DNA from 3 places in the Brachybacterium saurashtrense genome. Region 2 is predicted to be linked to each of the others. Evidence: predicted binding sites of a transcription regulator. Region 2 holds the regulator's gene; each other region holds the start of a gene.
What was found. The regulator LexA, encoded in region 2, represses DNA repair genes until DNA is damaged. The targets are predictions, from matches to a motif close to TCGAACANNTGTTCGA.
Positions count from the first base shown of each region.

Region 1: DWV08_RS06635 (HNH endonuclease signature motif containing protein) is a predicted target of LexA. The motif match lies at 1,994-2,009, and genes of this name have one in related genera.
Region 3: DWV08_RS14145 (HNH endonuclease signature motif containing protein) is a predicted target of LexA. The motif match lies at 6,468-6,483, and genes of this name have one in related genera.

Region 1 is NZ_CP031356.1:1,460,265-1,467,515, forward strand. Features, by position in the region: gene DWV08_RS06630 (GNAT family N-acetyltransferase) at 1-249, opposite strand, end outside; gene DWV08_RS06635 (HNH endonuclease signature motif containing protein) at 283-1,899, opposite strand; gene rsmD (16S rRNA (guanine(966)-N(2))-methyltransferase RsmD) at 2,269-2,850, opposite strand; gene DWV08_RS06645 (ATP-dependent DNA helicase RecG) at 2,852-5,068, opposite strand; gene rpmB (50S ribosomal protein L28) at 5,342-5,539, shown strand; gene DWV08_RS06655 (NAD(P)-dependent alcohol dehydrogenase) at 5,710-6,786, opposite strand; gene thiL (thiamine-phosphate kinase) at 6,880-7,251, opposite strand, start outside.
Region 2 is NZ_CP031356.1:561,238-568,488, forward strand. Features, by position in the region: gene hflX (GTPase HflX) at 1-638, shown strand, start outside; gene DWV08_RS02580 (ATP-dependent DNA helicase) at 717-2,738, shown strand; gene lexA (transcriptional repressor LexA) at 2,758-3,459, opposite strand; gene yneA (cell division suppressor protein YneA) at 3,629-4,024, shown strand; gene nrdR (transcriptional regulator NrdR) at 4,051-4,533, shown strand; gene DWV08_RS02600 (HelD family protein) at 4,782-7,025, opposite strand; gene DWV08_RS02605 (proteasome assembly chaperone family protein) at 7,178-7,251, shown strand, end outside.
Region 3 is NZ_CP031356.1:3,134,361-3,141,611, forward strand. Features, by position in the region: gene aceA (isocitrate lyase) at 1-723, shown strand, start outside; gene aceB (malate synthase A) at 811-2,511, shown strand; gene DWV08_RS14135 (Hsp70 family protein) at 2,618-4,111, shown strand; gene DWV08_RS14140 (MerR family transcriptional regulator) at 4,155-4,577, opposite strand; gene DWV08_RS14145 (HNH endonuclease signature motif containing protein) at 4,676-6,457, opposite strand; gene fdxA (ferredoxin) at 6,939-7,251, opposite strand, start outside.

The sequences.
Region 1 (7,251 bases), 900 kb from region 2:
GTCCTGTCGTTCGACCTTCCCGGCGGCGACGATCCGGCCCTCCTGCTCTCCCACGACGCAACTGTCGAGGGTGCGGTCCCACCACGCCTGGTGGTCGGCCAGGGTGAGGCTGAGGGTGGTCGTGTACTCCTGCACCGCGGGCAGGCGGTACCAGGGCCAGACGGCCTCGGCGTCCTCGCTGCGTCCCGGTCGGAGGGTGAGGTGTGCGGTGTGGAGTGGCCAGTCGAGGTCGGCGAGGGTGCGGGTCACCGCGCCAGGCTAGCGCGGTGGCCGCACGGGCGGTCAGAACGGAGGTGGGGCGCCGCCGCCGACGAGCTCCAGGCCGGGCGGTCCGGGATCGTCCGGGCCGCCGGTGTCGGGCCGGGACCAGTAGTCGATGAGGTGCTCGCCCCAGCGCTGCTCCTCCGCGTGCTCGGCCCGCTCCTGCGGCGTCTCGTCGAACTCGCCGCGTCGCACGAGGTCCTCGAACACGAGGTCGGTGAGATACGCGTCCCACGCCTCCTCCAGGCGCTCGGCGAGCTCGCGGGTGACGAGATCGCCGTCGCGCCGCACCTCGCTCACCGCGGCGTTGCCGATCCTCCACCGGGTGACCCCGGTGGTCTCGTCACGTTCCGGATCGAGCAGGCCGGCCGTCTTCATCCGGTGGTGGCTGCGGCAGAGCCGGTGGAGGTTCGCGATGGTGGTGGGCCCTCCCCGGGCGGGATGCTCGAGGTCGAACTCCTCGATGTGGTCGTTCTCGCCGATGGTCATGACGTTGCGCGCGCAGCCGGGCACCGCGCAGACCGGATCGATCAGGCGCAGGTTCTCGGCCATCGCGTGGCTGACGCGGTAGGTGCGGGACGCGGCGGGCAGGTAGTCCCCGGTGGCGGCGTCGACCAGCACCCGCTCGAAAGTCGGGGCCGAGGCGACCAGCTGCCGCGCCATCCGGGCGGGGATCGGGACGGTGCCGTCGAGGGTGGCCGGGGCGTGCGAGCGCCCCAGCAGGGACAGCACCGGGACGACGACGGAGAGGCGGAAGGCCGGCTCCGGCACCTCGACGGCGCCGGTCTCGAGCGCGGAGCGGGTCATGATCGCGTAGCGGAGCGCGGCCAGCGGCAGGTGGCGCTGCTGCCGGAGGGCTTCGCCGTCGAGGTCGAAGGGGAGCGGCGCACCGGTCTCGAGAGCGCCACGCTGGGCATCCTGGACGGCGCGCGCGGCGGCATCGAGCCGCCGCCCGAGAGCGAGGATCTCCGGCGCCGGGCCCACCACGGACAGGCAGGCCGTGCCGTCGCCGTCCGGCGAGGGACGGACATGCACCGCGCGGCGCTCCTCGGGGGTCTCCCGGACGGCCGCGCGCCCGAACCAGTCGATCAGCAGGCGCAGCTCGCGATAGAAGCGCTCCACGTCGATCGCGTCGAGCTCCCAGGCGGCGACACGTTCGTCGACCTGTCGTCGCTGGTGGGCGGTGAGACGCAGGACGCTGCGGAGGAGCCATTCGAACCAGTCCACCGGAAGTTCCCCGGCGGCCACCCGCGCGAAGCATCCGGGCAGGTCGGTGAGGGCGATGTGGGCGTCGCGCAGGCGGTCCTCGCCGCGGCCGAGCTTCGTGCGCAGCCCCGCCGCGGCCGCGAGGGCGTGGAGGGCCTTCTCGTCGCCGTCGTCCTCCTCGCTCCACAGCGAGGCGAGGTCGCGCACCTCGGCGACGTAGAAGGCGGCATGCTGCTCGCGGCGACGCCGGTGGATGCGCAGCACGGTCTCCGCCTCGGGTGTGCGCGGAGCGACCTCGGCGCGCTCGACGAGAGCGGCGGCGGTGAGGGCCCGGCGGGCGCGGACGTCCTTGCGGGGCGGCCCCTCCGCCGCGCCGGGCGGCGCGGGACACACGGGCGACGTGGTCGCGCCGGTCTCGGTGCGGTCGCCCATGGTGCCTCCTTCGGGGTGTCGTCCTGTGGCGATGTCGTCCTGTGGTGATGTTGTGGGCGGCGGTGGTGTCGGTGGAGTGAGCGATCGCGAAGACTCGCACACACGTTCGACACCACATCGTCCTGCCGTCTATTTTAGAACAGAGGCTCGATAAATGCGACCCTTTTCGGATATCCGCCCCAGAATGTGGGTAACCCGCAGGTGTGGAGGAAAGGTCGAAAAGCACATCTGCGATCGGAGCTCACGGACGGGCAGGCACGCCGCACTCCGACGATTTCCCTTGGACACCGCGCGATGCAAAGTCTGTGGCATTTCGCAAGAGGTCAGGGAATGCTGTGGACGGCGCGCCACAAGGCGGTCGAGCCCTGCTCACTCCTCCGCGGCGCCGTCCTCCTCGACGACCGGCCCGCCGAACTGCAACACGGTCTCGCCGTACGTCTTGGTGCCGTCGTCGGCCCAGCCCGCGGGCCACGTGACGGGCCGGCTGCGCGAGGAGCGCTCGAGGACCACCAGGGCGTCATCGGTGAGCGCGGGCCGGAGCGCGAGGAGCAGGCGCTCCAGCTCCTCGGTCGGGACGTCGTAGGGCGGATCGAGGAACACCAGGGTCGCGCCGTGGCCGTCCAGACCCGTCGTGGCGGCGGCCGCCTTGCCGGCGCGCACGTCCACCTGCGCGTCGAGACCGAGCTCGACGGCCGTGCGACGCAGCTGGCGGGCCGTCGGCCCGTGGAGCTCGACCAGAACGGCGTGGGCGGCGCCGCGCGAGAGGGCCTCGAAGGCGAGCGCCCCGGTGCCGGCGTAGAGATCGAGCACGCGGGTGCCCGCGAGCGCGTCCCAGCCGTCGAGCCTGCTGAACAGCGCCTCGCGGACGCGGTCCGAGGTGGGGCGGGTGCCGTTGCCGGGAGGGCCCGGGATCGTGCGCCCTCCCAGGCGGCCGGCGATGATGCGCGGCATGTCAGCTCCTCTCCACGTCGGGGTCGGCGTCCCTCAGCCGGTTCGCGACGGCGCCGGCGAGATCGGGGTGGGCGGTCAGATCCGGATCGTCGGCGACCAGGGCGAAGGCGTCCTCCCGGGCCTGCTCGATCGCGCGCGCGTCGCGCACCACGTCGAGGTGCTTCAACGTGCGCTGCAGCCCGGACTGCTCCTGCCCCACCAGATCACCCGCGCCGCGGCGGCGCAGGTCGAGCTCGGCGAGGGCGAACCCGTCGGGCGCCTCGGCGATCGCGCGCAGATGCTGGGAGTGCTCCTCGTCCACCACGGCCGTGGTGTCGAAGAAGGCGATGCCGGGATGCTCCCCGCGGCCCACGCGTCCGCGCAGCTGATGGAGCTGGGAGACGCCGAAGCGCTCGGCGTCCAGCACGATCATCACCGAGGCGTTGGGGATGTCCACCCCCACTTCGATCACCGTGGTGGAGACCAGCAGGTCGATCTCCCCGCGCACCATCTGCTCCATCACCTGCTGCTTCTCCTCGCCGGTGAGGCGGCCGTGGAGGATGCCCAGGCGGGCACCGGCCAGCTCGGGGCGCTCGGCGAGGCGCTGGGCGGTCTGGGTGACGCCGCGGGCGGGCTCGAGACCGGAGCCGGCACTCGCGCCGTCCTCGTCCGGGGCGGGCGCGGCGGGGGCGGCGTCGGCCTCGTCCTCGTCGATCCGGGCGCAGACCACGAACACCTGCCGCCCGGCCCGGATCTCCTCGCCGGCGCGCTGCCACATGCGCTGCTCCCAGGCGGGCAGCTGCTCGTGGACCACGTGGCTCTCCACCCCGGCGCGGCGGCCGGGACTCTCGGTAAGGGTGAGGACGTCCAGATCGCCCACGGTCGCGAGCGCCGCGGTGCGCGGAATGGGAGTGGCGGTCATCACCACCACATGCGGATTCATGCCCTGCGGCCCCTTGGCGCGCAGGCGCCGGCGGTGGTCGACGCCGAATCGGTGCTGCTCGTCGATGACCACCAGCCCCAGGGAGGCGAACTCCACCCCCTCGGTGAGCAGGGCGTGGGTGCCCACCACGATCCCGGCCTGCCCCGAGGTGACGTCCAGCAGGGTCTCGCGACGGGCGGAGGTGCGCTGCGAGCCGGTGAGCAGGCGCACCCGCGTGGCCTCGGGATGGGCGTCGAGCTGCCCGGCGCGGGAGAGCTCGCCCAGCAGCCCGGTGAGGGTGCGGTGGTGCTGCTCGGCGAGCACCTCGGTGGGGGCGAGCAGCGCGGCCTGATGGCCGGAGTCGACGGCCCGCAGCATCGCGCGCAGGGCGATGACCGTCTTGCCGGAGCCGACGTCGCCCTGCAGGAGGGCGCTGGTGGGGTGGCCGTTCCCGATCCGCTCGGCGAGGCGATCCCCGACCCCTCGCTGGCCGTCCGTGAGGGTGAACGGCAGGCGCTGGTCGAAGAGCTGCTGCAGGGGCCCCTCGGCGCGCAGCTGCGGGGCGGGGGTGCGCTCGTCCTGGGCGCGGCGCTGGGCGAAGATCGCCTGCAGCACGAACGCCTCCTCGTAGCGGAGGTGGGCCATGCCGCGCCGCACGTCCTCGACGGTGAGCGGGCGGTGCACCAGGCGCGCCGCCTCGTCGATCGGGGGGATGCCGCGCCGGGAGAGCACCGCGGCCGGCACCGGGCGGGAGAGGGAGGCGGTGTACTCCAGCCCCTTCGCCGTCGCGGAGCCCATCGTCTGCTGGGCGATGTTCTTGCGCAGGGGGTAGATCGGGCGGGGGCGCTGCGCCCAGGCGCGGCCCTGCTCGGTGTCCTCCACCGGCTCGTAGTCCGGGTGGGCGATCTGGAGGGCGCCGCGGTAGTCGTCGTAGCCCACGGTGCCGCGCACCAGGATCTGCGCCCCCACCGGGAGCCGGCCCCGGTGCCACTGCACCTGCCCCTGCGCGCTGAGGAAGAAGGTGAGCGGGAGCGACTCGGTGCCGTCCGTGACGGTGACCTCGAGGATGAAGCCGTGGCGGCTGCGCATCGCGCGATCGCGCACCGACTCCACCTCGACGATCGCGCTGACGTCCTCGCCCTGGTGGAGCTCGCGCAGGGAGCGCAGCGGCGCCGGCACCACGTAGCGCCGCGGGGCGAAGCGCATCATGGTGTCCAGGTCCCGCACCCCGAAGGAGGCCATCGCCCGGGACTCCTTGGTGATCAGCAGCTCCGAGAGCGGCATCGAGCCGGGGGCGGACTCCTGCCTCCTGGCCATGCGGACCTCTCCTCGTGCTCGACGGTGCGGCCGCGGGCGGTGCGACCTGCGCGGTCCCATCGTGCCACTGCCCCGGGACATCGTGAGGGACTCCACAGCCGCTGTGGACAGCCGTCCCCTTCAGGCACGCGGCCATCTGAGCTATGATTCCGTGGTTGCCCTGACCGCCGGGGGCTCGCACCTCCGTGCTCACCCAGGTCACCGACCCCGCCGTTCCGGCGCGGGGGTGGAGCGGGCACCGCGATCAGAACATCGACGTACCAGGAGACGACAGTGGCTGCTTCCACGTGTGACATCTGCGCCAAGAGCCCGCGCTTCGGCAAGGCCGTGTCCCACTCGCACCGCCGCACCTCGCGTCGCTGGAACCCGAACATCCAGTCGGTCCGCACTGTGATCAACGGCACCAGCAAGCGCGTGAACGTGTGCACCTCCTGCCTCAAGGCAGGCAAGGTCAGCACGCTCGGTGCCTGAGCGAGACCGCAAGGACTCATTCCACGAGAGCCCTCGCCCGATCGGGTGAGGGCTCTCGTGCGTACGGACATCGTTCCCGCACAGGGAGAGTAACAGTTGATTTCCTCTGTGACTCGACTGATCGACGAAACCTGCTGTGGGGCGGGCGCGCCGCCCGCCCCACCCGGTGGTCACTCCGCGGCGGCGCCTGCGAAGGTGGCGGTGTCGATCACGGCGCGGAAGTGCACGTCCCCGGCGACCACGCGGTCGTAGGCGGCGTCCGCCTCGTCGACGGAGATCGTCTCGACCTGGGCGGCGATCCCGTGCGCGGCGCAGAAGTCGAGCATCTCCTGGGTCTCCGCGATCCCGCCGATGTTCGATCCGGCCAGCACCTTGCCGCCGCCGATCAGGGAGCCGAAGCCCAGCGACTGCGGCGCGGGCGGCAGGCCCACCACGGCCATCACGCCGCGCGGCGCGAGCAGGCCCAGGTAGCGGTCCACGTCGATGTCCGCGCTGATGGTGTTCAGGATCAGGTCGAACTCGCCGCGGTGGTCGCGGAAGAAGCCCTCCTCGCCGGTGGCGAGCACACGGGTGGCCCCCAGGGCGAGGGCGTCCGCCTCCTTGCGCAGGGAGCGGGAGAGCACGGTGACCTCCGCGCCCATCGCCGCCGCGATCTGCACGCCCATGTGGCCCAGTCCGCCCAGGCCCAGCACGGCCACCCGCCTGGCGCGGCCGTCGACCTGCTGGTCGGCGCCCCAGCGGCGCAGCGGCGCATACGTGGTGATGCCGGCGCACAGCAGCGGGGCGGCCCGGTCGAACGGGAGGGCGTCCGGGATGCGGCATACGAAGCGCTGGTCCACCACGACCTTCTCGGCGTAGCCGCCCTGGGTGATGGTGCCGTCGACGTCCTGCGCGTTGTAGGTGCCGACGTTGCCCTCCAGGCAGTTCTGCTCCTGGCCGGCGCGGCACTCGAGGCAGGTGCCGCAGGAGTTCACCATGCAGCCCACGCCCACGCGGTCCCCCACCGCCCAGTCGGTGACCTCGGCGCCCACGGCGGAGACGGTGCCGGCGATCTCGTGGCCCACGGTGAGCGGAAAGTGGGCCTCGCCCCACTCGTTGCGGATGGTGTGGATGTCGCTGTGGCAGATGCCGGCGGCCTCGATGTCGATCACCACATCGCCCGGGCGCGGGTCGCGCCGTTCGATGGTGGCGACGCGGAAGGGCTGGTCGGGGCCGGTCTTCTGCAGGGCCTTGACGGTGAGCGGCATGGGGGTACCTCCAGCGGGTCGGGGTGTGCGGGCGCGACGCGCGCCGCCTGTGAGCCTAGACCTGCGGGCCCCGCCCCCGCGCCGGTGTACGCGTCACGCGAAGTGGTCGAAGCCCTCGCCCGCGACCGCCCGGCCCTCCAGCAGCACCGCGGGGGCGTCGGCGCCGGCGGCGCGGAGGCGGCCGACGGGGCGGAAGCCCGCCGGCACCTCGCCCGGGGCGAAGGCGGCGAGCATCGCGTGCTCCTCCCCGCCGTGGAGCACCCAGTCCCAGGGATCGGCGTCGAGCTCCGCGGCGAGATCCGCGAGGGCGCCGACGTCGGGGGCGAGCGCGTCCCGGTCGAGGTCGACGACGAGCTGCGAGGCGCGGGCGAGACGCCCGCCGTCGCGCACCAGCCCGTCGGAGAGGTCCATCATCGCGTGCGCCGCACGGCCGCCGGTCCAGCCCAGCGAAAGATCCGGCTCCGG
Region 2 (7,251 bases):
GCTACACCAACGCCGGGAAGTCCTCGTTGCTGAACCGGCTCACCGGTGCCGGCGTGCTGGTGGAGAACGCCCTGTTCGCAACTCTCGACCCGACCGTGCGCCGCGCGCAGACGCCCGACGGGCGCGAGTTCACCTACGCGGACACCGTCGGCTTCGTGCGCCACCTGCCCACCCAGCTGGTGGAGGCGTTCCGCTCCACCCTCGAGGAGGTGGGCGACTCCCATCTGCTGCTGCACGTGGTGGACGCCTCCCATCCCGACCCCGAGGGGCAGATCACCGCGGTGCGCACGGTGCTCGGCGAGATCGAGGGCTTCGACGTGCCCGAGATCGTGGTGCTGAACAAGACGGACATCGCCGAGCCGGAGACCATCGCCCGGCTGCGCAGCCAGGTCGCCGACTGCGTGGTGGTCTCCGCCCGCACGGGCGCGGGGATCGAGGAGCTGCGGGAGCTGATCGCGCAGCGTCTGCCCCGGCCCGCCGTCGAGGTGGACCTGGTGGTGCCCTACACCCGCGGCGACCTCATCTCCCGGGTGCACAGCACCGGCGAGGTGATCTCCGAGGAGCATCTGATGGAGGGCACCCGGCTGCACGCGCACGTGGACGAGGCGCTCGCCGCCGAGCTCCACGGCGCGGCCTGAGCGGCCGGAGACACAGCGCACGGTCCGGTCCGGCCACGCCTGGGACGTCCGGCGCGGGGGCGCCGATACGCTGATCCGATGACCTCCGCACCTGAGCATCCCGTCGCGCCGGCGGTGGCCGACGTCCCCCTGTCGGGCCTCATGGATGCCGCCGTCGCGGCGGTCGGGGGATCGCCCCGGCCGGGCCAGCAGGCGATGGCCGAGGCGGTGGACACGGCGATGTCCGGGGGGCGGCACCTCCTGGTCCAGGCGGGCACCGGCACGGGCAAGTCCCTGGCCTATCTCGTCCCGGCGCTGCGCCATGCCCTGGTCACCGGCCGCCCCGTCGTCGTCTCCACCGCGACGATCGCGCTGCAGTCCCAGATCGTGCGCAAGGACCTCCCGCGCCTGGCGGAGGCCCTCGCCCCGCACCTGCCGCGCACCCCCACCTTCGCGCTGCTCAAGGGGCGGGCGAACTACCTGTGCAAGCACAAGATCGCCGGCGGCTATCCGGTCGACATCGAGCCCGGGGCGCTGTTCGCCCAGGCCTCCGCGGATCCCTCGAGCGACGGCGGGGAGAGGCTCGGCGCACAGGTCAAGCGCCTGCGGGAGTGGGCGGAGGAGACCGACACCGGCGATCGCGACTCGCTCGAGGACGCGGTCTCGGACCGGGCCTGGCGACAGGTCTCCGTCACCGGGTCCCAGTGCATCGGCTCCTCCTGCCCGATGGTGCAGGACTGCTTCGCCGAGCGCAGCCGCGAGGTGGCCCGGGAGGTCGACGTGGTGGTCACCAACCATGCGCTGCTCGCGATCGACGCCTTCGACAACCACGGCATCATCCCCGAGCACGACGTGGTCGTCTTCGACGAGGCCCACGATCTCACCGCGCGCGTCACCAGCGCCGTCACCGATGTGCTCAGCCCCGGCATGCTGCGCGCCACGGTGCGGGAGCTGCGCGGCCTGGGCGTCGCGGCGACGGCGCTGGAGGACGCGGGGGAGGAGCTGCGCGAAGCGCTCGAGCTCGCCCCCGACGGGAGGGTGCTCGGCGATCTCCCGGAGCGGCTCGCGGATGCCGTCGGCCACCTCCGGGTCGAGGCGCGCACCGCCCACTCCGACGCGAAGGACGCCGGCGACGAGTCCTCCGCCGGGGCGCGCAAGACGGTGCGCGCGAACCTCCAGGAGGTCATCGACGTCTGCGAGCGGCTGACGGACCCGGGGGAAGACGATGTCGTCTCCGTCTCCCGCGGCCAGGCCACGGGACGGGCGACGCTGCAGGTCGCCCCGCTGAGCGTGGCCGGGGCGATGCGCGGTGCGATCCTCGAGGACCGCACCGCCGTGCTCACCTCGGCCACCCTCGCCCTCGGCGGGCGCTTCGAGCCGGCCGCCGGCGAGGTGGGCCTCGCCCGGGCCGGGCGCATCGCCGAGGACGAGATCCCGCGCCGCGAGGACTCCGGTGCCTGGGCGGGGATCGACGTGGGCAGCCCCTTCGACTACCGCCGCCAGGGCATCCTCTACACCGCACGCCACCTGCCCCCGCCCGGCCGGGAGGGTCCCGCACCGGCGATGCTGGACCACCTCACCGAGCTCGTGGAGGCCTCCCGCGGCGGCGCGCTGTGCCTGTTCTCCTCCCGCCGCGGCGCGGAGCTCGCGGCCGAGCACGTCCGGGCACGGCTGGACATGACCATCGCGGTGCAGGGCGAGGACTCGATGGCGAACCTGGTGCGCACCTTCCGCGAGGAGGAGGACGCGAGCCTGTTCGGCACCCTCACCCTCTGGCAGGGCGTCGACGTCGCAGGGCGGTCCCTGCGCCTGGTCACCATCGACCGGATCCCGTTCCCGCGGCCGGACGACCCGCTGATGTCCGCCCGCCAGGAGCGGATCGCCGAGCACGGCGGCAACGGCTTCATGGGGGTCGCCGCCCAGCACGCCGCGCTGCTGCTGGCCCAGGGGGCGGGGCGCCTGATCCGCACCGAGTCCGATCGCGGGATGGTCGCGGTGCTGGACCCGCGCCTGGCCACGGCACGCTACGGCGGCTTCCTGCGCGAGGCGATGCCGCCGCTGTGGCCCACCGCGGATCCCGCGGTGGCGCTCGGCGCGCTGCGGAGGCTCGCCGAGAGCTGAGAGGGCGGAGCCCGCGCGCTCAGACCGCCCGCAGCACCGCCACCACCTTGCCGAGGATCTCGGCATGGTCGCCCAGGATGGGGGCGAAGGCCGGGTTGTGGGGCATCAGCCAGACGTGGTCGTCGCGCTGCACGAAGGTCTTCACCGTGGCCTCGCCGTCGATCATCGCGGCGACGATCTCGCCCTTCTCCGCGGTTCTCTGCGAGCGCACCACCACCCAGTCCCCGTCGCAGATCGCCGCATCGATCATCGAGTCGCCCACCACCTGGAGCAGGAACAGGTCCCCGTCGCCCACCAGGCGCTGGGGGAGCGTGAAGACGTCCTCCACCTGCTCCTGCGCGGTGATGGGCACACCGGCCGCGATCCTGCCCACCAGGGGCACCGCCACCGAGGAGGGGGCGAGGGGGAGATCCGTCGGCTCGGGCGGGGCCGGGGCGTCGTCGGCTCCCGGCATCACCACCTCCATCGCGCGGGGCCGCTTGGGATCCCGGCGCAGGAAGCCCTTGCGCTCCAGGGACTGCAGCTGATGGGCCACCGAGGAGGAGGAGGTCAGCCCCACCGCGTCGCCGATCTCGCGCATCGTGGGCGGGTAGCCGCGCTCGGCCACGGCGTCGTTGATCGTCTCCAGGATCAGCCGCTGCCGGCGCGTGAGGCCGGAGGTGCGCTCGTCGACAGGGGCGTCACCGAGGGCCCGGGTCGGCTTGGGGGTGCTCGGCGTCATCGTGCGGCCTCCTGGCGTCGTCTGTCGGACCCGTGCGGTTCCGTTGTCCTGTCACCCAGCGTAGGGCGGCGCACAGCGGATGCCAAACATGTGTTCGAGGTTTCTGTTGCGTGTCGCCGAGAGCGCGGGGTACAGTCGCACAGACATTCGATCGAACAGGAGTTCGGATATGAGTACCGGAACCGCCGTGGTCCTGCCCCTCACGTCGCAGCGCACCCTGCGTGCGGACCGCGCTCCTCGAGCGCGCGTTCGACTCGAACCCACCCGTCGTGGGCGCCGCCTGCTGCTGGCCGTCGCCTTCGCGCTGGGCCTGCTGGTCGCCCTCGTGGCGCTGCTCGTGGTGGACCTCCCCTCCGCCCTCGCCGGCACGGAGGCCGGGCAGCCGGTCACGGTCACCGTCGAGGCCGGGGACACCCTGTGGGGCTACGCCGAGGAGTACGCGCCGGAGGGCATGAGCCCTCAGGACTTCGTCAGCGAGGTGCGCAGCGCCAACCACCTGCCCACCGGCCGCATCACCGCGGGGCAGGAGATCGTGCTGCCGGCCGCGGAGCTCCCCGCGCGCTGAGCGGAGCGTGCCGGTACCCTGAGGGGATGCACTGCCCGTTCTGCCGCCACCCCGACTCGCGCGTCGTCGACTCCCGCACCTCCGACGACGGCGCGACGATCCGCCGGCGTCGGCAGTGCCCGCACTGCTCCCGGCGCTTCTCCACCTCGGAGACGGCGTCGCTGTCGGTCCTGAAGCGCTCGGGTGTGAGCGAGCCGTTCAGCCGTGCGAAGGTGATCTCCGGGGTGCGCAAGGCCTGCCAGGGCCGACCCGTGAGCGACGACCAGCTCGCCCTGCTCGCCCAGCGCGTGGAGGAGGCGATCCGCAGCAGCGGTGTGGCGGAGATCGACGCGCACCAGGTGGGTCTGTCGATCCTGCAGCCGCTGCAGGAGCTGGACCTCGTGGCCTACCTGCGCTTCGCCAGCGTCTACCAGGGCTTCGACTCCCTCGAGGACTTCGAGACCGCGATCGCACGGCTCCGTGCCGAGGCGCCCGAGGGCGGCGAGCCCGCGGCGAGCCCCGTCGTCTGAGGGGCGCCCGCAGGACCGTGTGCGCGGCGCAGGCACGGCGCGGCGCCCCCGCGGAGGGATCGTCCCGGCGTGGATCCGGGGAGGACCGCCGAGGAGCCTGTGCCCACTTCGTGGATCTGGTGCGGACGGGGCCGAACCTGTGCATAAGATATCCCTCGTGCGCTCACGCAGCGCACACCAGATCGGCGGTCGTGGAGGGGAAGCCACGGCCGCCGATCGCCGTCCGGGCCCGGCGGCCGGAGCCGCTCTCAGCCCGCGACGCCGCGGGGGAGCTCCCGGGCATGGACCACGCCGAGGTGCTGGGTGGGACGGGACATCGCGACGTACAGATCGCCGGCGCCGTGCGCGTCGATCAGCTCCGCCGGCTCGACGATCACCACGGCATCGAACTCGAGTCCCTTCGCGTCCTGCGCGGTCATCACGGCGATCTCGTCGTCCACCCCCGCGGAGCCCTGACCGATCGCGGGCAGCGTCTCGTCGGCGCGCAGGGCGGTGACCAGCTCCTCGAGCCGCTCCTCGGCGGCGATCACGGCCACCCGTCCCAGCCGTTCTGCATGCACGGAGGCGACGGCCGCGACGGTCCGTGCGGCGAGGTCCGTCGGCGCCGTGCGCTCGATCGACGGCTCCCGGTCGCCGTCGCGCACGGAGCTCACCTCGGTGACCGGCAGCTCGTGCGCCTGTGCCATCGCGACCGCCCGGTCCATGATGCGGCGGGGGGTGCGGTAGTTGACGGTGAGGTGTTCCACCTGCAGGCGGTCCTGGATGTAGGGGCTGAGCGCCGCGGTCCACGAGTCGGTGCCCGCGGCGGAGGAGGTCTGGGCGACGTCCCCCACCACGGTGAAGGACTTCGTGGGCGCCCGTCGCATCAGGGCGCGCCAGCTCATGGGGGAGTGCTCCTGCGCCTCGTCGACCACCACGTGGCCGTAGGTCCAGCTCCGCTCGGCCGAGGCGCGCTCGGCGAGGGTGCGGCCGTCGCGCACCTGGCTCACCTGATCGGCGAGGTCCTCGGCACGGATCATGCCCGAGGTGTCGATGTTCTCGATCACCTTGCGCGCGTACTCCACGTCGGCCCGGCGGCGATCGGCATCGTCCCGCGCCTTCGCCGCCGCCGGGGCGTCGTCCTCGCCGAGCAGCTCGGCGACCTCGTCCAGCAGCGGGATGTCCTCCACCGTCCACGGGGCGTCCTTGGGCCGCACCAGGAGGTCCACGTGCTCGGCGAGGGAGCGCGGCGCGGCGGCGCGCAGCCGGTCCGGGCGGGAGAGCAGGATCCTCAGGAACCCCTGCGGGGTGTACGGCAGCCAGGCCAGATTCAGCACACGCCGCACCTCGGGGTCGTGGCGCAGGTCGGCGAGCAGGTCCGGGCGGTCCTCGGGGATGATCGTGCTGCCCTGGGCGCGCAGTGCCTGTTCGTAGCGCTGCACCAGGCGGTCCAGTGCGGCGCGCACGAACACCGCGCGGGCGGCGTTGTGCGGCTTGTGGGAGGCGCGGGCCTCCCGGCGGGCGGCGCGCACGTCCTCGCGGGTGAGGGTCAGCGAGGTGCCGTCGATCCGCAGCGCGAGGTCCTTCTCCGGCACCCTCTGGCGCTGCTTGACGGCGCGGGCGATCAGCTCGGCCATGGCGACGTCGCCCTTGACCCGTGCCACCGCGTCCTCGTCGTGGGTGAAGGTGCGGATGCCCGGGAACAGCTCACCGGGGGTCAGCATCACCACGCCGGATTCGCCCAGGCTGGGCAGCACCCGTTCGATGTAGCGCAGGAAGCCGGTGGTGGGCGCCATGATCAGCACGCCGGTGTGCTCGAGCCGGCGGCGATGCGTGTAGAGCAGGTAGGCCGCACGGTGCAGGGCCACGGCGGTCTTGCCGGTGCCGGGGCCGCCCTGGACCACCAGCACCCCTCGGTTCTCGGAGCGGATGATCCTGTCCTGTTCCGCCTGGATGGTCGCCACGATGTCGCCCATGCGCCCGGTGCGCTTGCCCGAGACGGCGGCGAGCAACGCGCCCTCGCCCTGCAGCACCACGTCGTGCGCGGGATCCTCGAGGAGCGACTGGTCGAGCACGTCGTCCTCGAGCCCCACCACCGTGCGGCCGCGGCTGATGAGGTGGCGGCGCAGGGTGACGGAGAGGCGCTCCGTGCTGGTGGCCCGGTAGAAGGCGGCGGCGGCCGGAGCGCGCCAGTCCACCAGCAGCTGCTCCCGCTCCGGGGTGAACAGCCCGATCCGCCCTATGTAGTGGCGGGCGGCGTCATCCATGTCCAGGCGGCCGAACACCACGCTGCGGGACACCGAGCGCAGCAGCGCCAGGCGGTCCTCGTACAGCGCCATGAAGGAGTCCCGCTCGGAGCGGTTCTGGTGGGTCGAGGCGCTCTGCGAGCCCTGGATCTGTTCGAGATTGCGCTCCACATGGGCGATCAGCTCGTCCAGCCGTCGGTAGAGCCGATCGGCGTATTCCTGTTCGCGTGCGATCTCCCGGGCGATCTGTCCCTCAGCGTCGTCCACGGCCCTGCCTCTCACCCTGTGCGTCCACGTGCCGCATCGCTCCCGGCGGACTCCGGGGATGCGAAGCACGGTGGTCCATTATGGTGGACTGGCCCGGCCGCCGGTGCCATCCGGTGACGCGTTCCGCTGCGGGAGGAAGAGGGAGGAGCCCCATGCGAGACCCTCGTGATCTCTACCGCTTCGAGTCGACCGAGGTCCTCGAGGCCGTGCCCCGTACGGGGCTCAC
Region 3 (7,251 bases), 1.1 Mb from region 2:
AAGAAGTGCGGCCACCTGGGCGGGAAGGTGCTGGTGCCCACCTCGCAGCACGTGCGCACCCTGAACGCCGCCCGGCTCGCCGCGGACGTCGCCGGCACCCCCACCGTGCTCATCGCCCGCACGGACGCGCTCGCGGCGACGCTGCTCACCAGCGACGTCGACGAGCGCGACCGGCCCTTCCTCACCGGCGACCGCACCGCCGAGGGCTTCTACGAGGTCACCCCCGGGATCGAGCCGGTCATCGCGCGAGGCCTGGCCTACGCGGAGTACGCGGACCTGCTGTGGGTGGAGTCCTCCACCCCGGATCTCGCGCTGGCCCGCCGCTTCGCCGAGGCGATCCACGCCCGCTTCCCCGAGCAGAAGCTCGCCTACAACTGCTCGCCGAGCTTCAACTGGAAGCGGCACCTGGACGATGCGCAGATCGCGCGCTTCCAGAGAGAGCTCGCCGCGATGGGCTACGCCTTCCAGTTCATCACCCTGGCAGGCTTCCACTCCCTCAACCACGCCATGTTCGAGCTGGCCAGCGGGTACCGGGAGCGACAGATGAGCGCCTTCGTGGAGTTGCAGGAGGCGGAGTTCGCCTCCGCCGCGCACGGCTTCACCGCCCACCGCCACCAGGCGGAGGTGGGCACGGGCTACTTCGACCGCGTCGCCACCGCCCTGAACCCCACCTCCTCCACCCTCGCGCTCGCCGGCTCCACGGAGACGGCGCAGTTCCACTGAGCACGCCGCCGGCCGGACCCGTGCCGTCGGGCGCACTCGCCCCGTCGGCCCGACCCCCACCCCTTCTCTCGCACCCAGGAGCACGCCATGACCCTCATCGACTACCGCCGCCCCCTGTCCGAGCAGCGCCGCCCCGGCGCGTCGCCCACCGCCTCGGGCCCGTCCGCGACGTCGAGCGTCGCCGTGCCCGACCGGCGCGGGCGGATCGAGGTCACTGCACCGCTGGGCGACCGCTTCGAGGAGATCCTCACGCCGGCGGCGCTGGACTTCCTCGCCCTCCTGCACGACCGCTTCGCCGCCCGCCGCTCCGCGCTGCTCACCGCCCGGGCGATGCGCCGCGAGGCGATCTCCGGCGGGGCGATGCTCGACTTCCTGCCCACCACCCGCGCGATCCGGCAGGATCCCACCTGGCGCGTCGCCGGCGCCGGCCCGGGCCTGGAGGACCGCCGGGTGGAGATCACCGGCCCCACGGACCGCAAGATGACGATCAACGCCCTGAACTCCGGGGCGAAGGTGTGGCTCGCCGACCATGAGGACGCCCTGAGCCCCACCTGGCACGCCGTCATCGACGGGCAGCTGAACCTCCACGACGCGATCCGTCGACAGGTCGACTTCACCGGGGAGAACGGCAAGGAGTACCGCCTGGCCGAGGAGACCGCGACGATCGTGTTCCGGCCCCGCGGCTGGCATCTGCCCGAGCAGCATCTGCGCTGGGTGCGGGCCGACGGTCGCTCCGCCCGCACCTCCGCCGCGCTGGTGGACGCGGGGCTGTACCTGTTCCACAACGCGCGCGAGCTGATCGCGCGTGGCGCCGGACCCTACCTGTACCTGCCCAAGCTCGAGTCCCACCTCGAGGCGCGGCTGTGGGACGAGGTGTTCACCCTCGCCGAACGGCAGCTGGGGATCGACCACGGCACCATCCGCGCCACCGTGCTCATCGAGACCCTCCCGGCCGCCTTCGAGATGGAGGAGATCCTCTACGAGCTGCGCGACCACTGTGCGGGCCTGAACGCGGGGCGCTGGGACTACCTCTTCTCGATCATCAAGACGTTCCGCGACCGGGGCCGCCGCCGGGTGCTGCCGGACCGCTCGCAGCTGACGATGACGGTGCCGTTCATGCGGGCGTACACCGAGCTGCTGGTGGCCACCTGCCATCGTCGCGGCGCCCACGCGATCGGCGGGATGAGCGCCTTCGTCCCCGACCGCGGCGATCCCGAGGTGACGCGGCAGGCGATGCTCCTGGTCGCCGAGGACAAGCAGCGCGAGGCGACCGACGGCTTCGACGGCACCTGGGTGGCGCACCCGGACCTGGTGCCCGCCGCGCAGGCCGAGTTCGATGCGGTGCTCGGCGAGCGGCCCCACCAGGTGGGGCGACTGCGCGAGGACGTGCACGTCACCGCCGCGGACCTGCTGGACCTCGAGATCGACGGCGGCACCCTCACCGCCCAGGGGATCCGGCAGAACATCCGCGTCTCCCTGCGCTACCTCGACGCGTGGCTGCGCGGCCGCGGCGCGGTCGCGATCGACCACCTCATGGAGGACGCCGCGACGGTGGAGATCTCCCGCTCGCAGCTGTGGCAGTGGATCACCCAGGGCATGCTCACCGAGGAGGGCATGCCGGTCACGCGGGAGCGGGTGGAGTACTTCATCGACCGGGCCGTGCTCGAGCTCGACACCGAGCAGGGCGGCCGCATCCCGGAGGCGGCCGAACTGCTGAAGGAGGCGGTGCTGGGGGAGGAGTTCCCGGAGTTCCTCACCACGGGAGCGTACGAGCGCCACCTGCAGTGAGGTGCTGCCGACGGGCGGGCCGGGCAGGTGCCCGGGTGCGGGGCGGTGCCCGGGGGTGGGGCGGACGCCGTCGACCCCCGGGCACCGGCCCGGCTATGTTCAGGCCATGCGCATCGGCATCGACATGGGCACTACCCGCACCATCGCGGCGGGCGCGGACCGCGGCAACTATCCCGTGCTCCGCTTCGCGGACCTCGACGGTGACCAGCACGACCACTTCCCTTCCGTGATCGCCGACGTGGACGGCGAGCTGGTGCACGGCTTCGCCGCCGAGCGCGCCGCCCGCGCCGGCGCCCCGCACCTGCGCTCCTTCAAACGCCTGCTGGGGGCACCGGGCACCCATCCGGGCACCACGGTGGAGCTCGGCGGGCAGGAGCACCTGCTGCTGGACCTGGTGACCGCCTACCTGGTGGCGGTGCGGGAGGCGCTGCCGGTCCCGGCCGGCCAGGTGGCCGTCTCGGTGCCGGCCCACGCCCACTCCGCGCAGCGCATCATGACGCTGGAGGCGTTCCGCCGGGCCGGCATCGACGTGATCGCGATGCTCAACGAACCCTCCGCCGCCGGCTTCGAGTACACCCACCACCAGTCCCGCAGCCTCACCTCCCGCCGCACCCGCATCGCGGTCTACGACCTGGGCGGGGGCACCTTCGACAGCTCCCTGGTCGAGGCCGACGGCACCGGGCACGTGGTGCTGGGCAGCCACGGGGACAGCCGCCTGGGCGGCGACGACCTCGACGAGGTGCTGCTCGAGCTGGTGCTGGAGCGTGTGGGCGAGCTCTCGGGACTCACGGCCGACACCCTCGGGCCAGCGGGGCTGGCGGCCCTGCGCGAGGAGTGCCGGGCGGCGAAGGAGCGCCTGCTGCCGCAGACGCGGCGGATGATGATCGACCTCGGCCAGGAGCACGAGCCGGTGATCCTGCCGGTGGAGGAGTTCTACGCGGCCGCGACCCCGCTCGTCGAGCGGACGCTGGAGGTGATGGCCCCTCTGGTGGGGGAGCTGGAGGCGGAGTCCGGCATCGCCGGGATCTACCTGGTGGGCGGCGGGTCCGGCCTGCCGCTGGTGGGGCGCCGGCTGCGGGAGCGCTTCGGTCGGCGCGTGCACCGGTCCCCGTACCCGGCGGCCTCCACCGCGATCGGTCTCGCGATCGCCGCGGACCCCGACGCCGATGTCACTCTCGCGGACCGGCTCTCCCGCGGCATCAGCGTGTTCCGCGAGGCGCAGGCGGGCGAGGGGATCACGATCGACCAGGTGCTCACCCCGGACGAGCCCCTGCCTGCCACGGGTGTCACCACCGTGACCCGCACCTACACCGCGGCGCACACAGTGGGTTGGTTCCGCTTCGTGGAGCACGCGCACCGGGATCCGGACGGCGAGCTGCGCGGCGACGTGGTGCCGTGCGCGGACGTGCTCTTCCCCTTCGACCCGGCGCTGCGGGAGCTGGACCCGGCCGCGCTCGCCCGGGCGGAGGTGACGCGCCGCGAGGGCGGACCGCGGATCGAGGAACGCTACAGCCTGCACCCCTCGGGGGCCGTGACCGTGCAGATCACGGACCTGGACAGCGGGTTCAGCCGCGAGTACGGACTCGCCCGGCGGGGCTGAGCGGGGGCGACGTCCGGTCCAGAGGCCGGGCCGGCGGGCGGGCTCAGCGCGCGGCGGCGTGCTCCTCGAGCACCTCGTCGAGGATCTCGGCCGTGTCCTGCAGCCGGGCGATGCGTGCGGCGAGCTCTCGGCGATGGGCGCGCAGTGCGTCGAGCCCGGTCTCCTGGGCCGGATCCCGGCCCAGCAGCAGCGGCAGCAGCGGGGAGATCTCGGCGCTGGAGAGCCCCACGGCCAACAGGCGCTGCACCAGCAGCACCCGGTCCATGGCCTCGGCGTCGTAACGGCGGTGGCCGGCGGCAGTACGGGCCGCGGCGAGCAGGCCCTGCTGCTCGTAGTAGCGCAGCGACCGGGCGCTCGCGCCGGTGCGGGCGGAGAGCTCGCCGATGCCGAGGCGCGGTGCGACCGCGGGGGTGGCGCTCGCGGGCATCACGTCCACAGGGGTCACACGGGTGTCACAGACGGTCATGCGGCCACCGTACGATCCAGCGCGTCGCGAAGCGTGCAGGTCAGGGGTGTGTCGGTGAGGGTGACATCGGTGTGAGGTCTCATGTGGCGACCGCGGCCTCATCGTCTCGGTCCCGGGGGCCCGTTCGAGGAGCTGGGGAGGAAGTGGAGATCGACGCCGCGGCCGCGCGGGCCGAGAAGCGGGGCGCGGGTGGGGAGATCGGTGAGGCGCAGCCGCAGAGCGTCGAAGGCGTGGTGGATCGTCGGGGCCTCTGCCGGGACGGCGGCCGGGGCGCCCGGTGGGTCCAGGGCAGGCGCCGAGGGGCCGGGGCGCGCACTGCTGGCGGTGCCGGGGTGCGTGACCGAGGGGGTGTCGGAGTCGCCGTCGCGGCGGGGGCCGGGGTCCGGGTGAGGGCTGGTGCCGGGACCGGTGTCTGACCGCGATGCGTGGTCCCGCGCCCCGCGGCGGTAGGTCCCGAGAGGGTCGAGGTTCACGCCGCGCCGGTGGGCCCTCTGGCCGAACCGGGTGGTCCAGTCGACGGTGCGTCGCACCCCCTGCTCGTCTCGCACCACGCGCACGCTCTCCCCGGAGCTCTCCTTCTGGTTGTCCCCTCCGCAGAGTCCGTTCCCGTTCTCGAGGCTGGTGGGACCGCCCCGTGACCAGGGCACGATGTGGTCCATCTGGCGGATCGGGGCATCGCAGTACGGGGCCCGGCAGGTCTGATGGGCGAGGGTGAGGAAGCGCCTCAAGGAGTCCGGGAACGACCGGGAGCGGGCCTCCACCGCCACGAGCTGGCCGTCCTCGGGGTCGGTGTAGAGGCGCCGGAGGGTCAACGATGTGTCGGTGTCCTGCTCCCCGCGCTGCGCCGCGCGCAGCATCTCCTCGCGCACGTGGTCGTAGGGCACCGGTCCGAAGCCCTCGATCGTCGCGGCGTCAGCATGGGCGGGGGCGAGCAGCGACCGGTCGGTGATCACGATTCCCACGTCCAGCGTGGTCGGATCGATGCCGTCGCCCCGACCCACCAGCGCGTCGGCGAAGAGATCGGCCATGATCTGCTGGTGACCGCGCCGGTCGCCGCTCGCCCGTGCGGCCTCGGCCGCGACGGAGAGTCCTTTCCGGATCCGGGCCGCGTCGATCCCGGGGATCGTCGCCCGCACGGTCGCCATGCCGTGATCGGTGCGGGTGATCGTCACGTGCCGGTCGTGCAGCGCTCGACGGTGGCGCTCCGCAGCCCCTTCGGGATCCAGCGCGTGCAGGATCCTCGCGACGTGATCGGCGATCTCCCCGGTGCCGCAGTCCGTCAGTGCATCCAGCTGGGCGCTGAGCACCTCGTCCACCTGCTCCCGGATCTCCGGGGTGACCGGCGCCATCGCCGTCCCCACCCGGTGCACGGAGCGGGGGTGCAGCGATCCCTCCGCCAGTGCGGTGAGCATCCCGGGCATGTTCTGCACCAGCCGGCGGCAGGTCGCGAGGCTCCGGCCGGCCACCGCGCGCGACTCCTTCAGCGCCCGCGACGCCTCGGAGCGGGCCACCTGCGCCGCCTGCCGGGGACTCTCCTCGCGCTGCAGGCAGTCTGCCTTCACCGCCGCTTCCAGGTGCACGAGGGCCCGGGCGCGCACCGCGTCGAGCGCCGCCTCGAGGCCCGTGATCCCCGCGAGGAGTGCCGTGGTGCCCTCCACGGAGAGGTGCTCCAGCGAGGCGGAGCCCTGCACGCCGAGCTCGACGAGGACGGACCGCACCGCGGCGAGATCCACGTCGCCGACGGCGAGCTCCGCCCCCTCTGCACGGACCGGCACGCCCGCGGGGAAGCCCGTCGGGGCGTCCTCGTGCGCGGGGTGCTCGGCGGGGCGGCCGCCGTCGGCCTCCTCGCTGTCCTCGCTGCGCTGTGGATCCTGTGCCATGCCGCCACTATCGCAGTTCTGTTCGAACCGGGAACTGCTCGTGTGGATGATCCACCGTGTTGTGCACAGAATGTGGATGAACGATGCGTGGGGAGGAGCAGTCGCGGGTCAGGCAGACTCCCGAGGAGACTCGCGGAACACCACCTCAGGTGTGGGAGAAGGGGTGCTCAGATTCCTGAGCGCGGCCCGTCGCGCCCCGGCGAGAAATGATGGCCATGCCCTTCCCGAGTGTCTCGCGGACGGCGCAGGTGACGGACTCAATCGAAACAGAAGCGTCCGCGAGGGGAAGTAGCTGCGAGTCTGTTCGATTCAGGACATGGCGCAGCCCGGCGCGGTGCACCGCCACGCTGCGCCGCACGCCGCACGCCGCACGCCGCTGGCCGCAGGGCGCCCCGCGCGTCGCAGGGCTCTGCGCGGTGCAGTGCTCAGCATGCCGCGCTGCACCGCCCCGGATCACGCGTCGGCGTGGGGGATGGCGCCCTCACTCCAGCGGGTTGGGCTGGATCGGCAGCGCCTCGATGATCGCGTGGTCCTTGTCGATCACGCCCATTTTGGCCGCGCCGCCGGGCGCGCCGATCTCGTCGAAGAACTCGACGTTGGCCTTGTAGTACTCGGCCCACTGGTCCGGGGTGTCGTCCTCGTAGAAGATCGCCTCGACGGGGCACACGGGCTCGCAGGCGCCGCAGTCCACGCACTCGTCGGGCTGGATGTAGAGCATCCGGTTGCCCTCGTAGATGCAGTCCACGGGGCACTCGTCGACGCAGGCGCGATCCTTCACGTCCACGCAGGGCAGG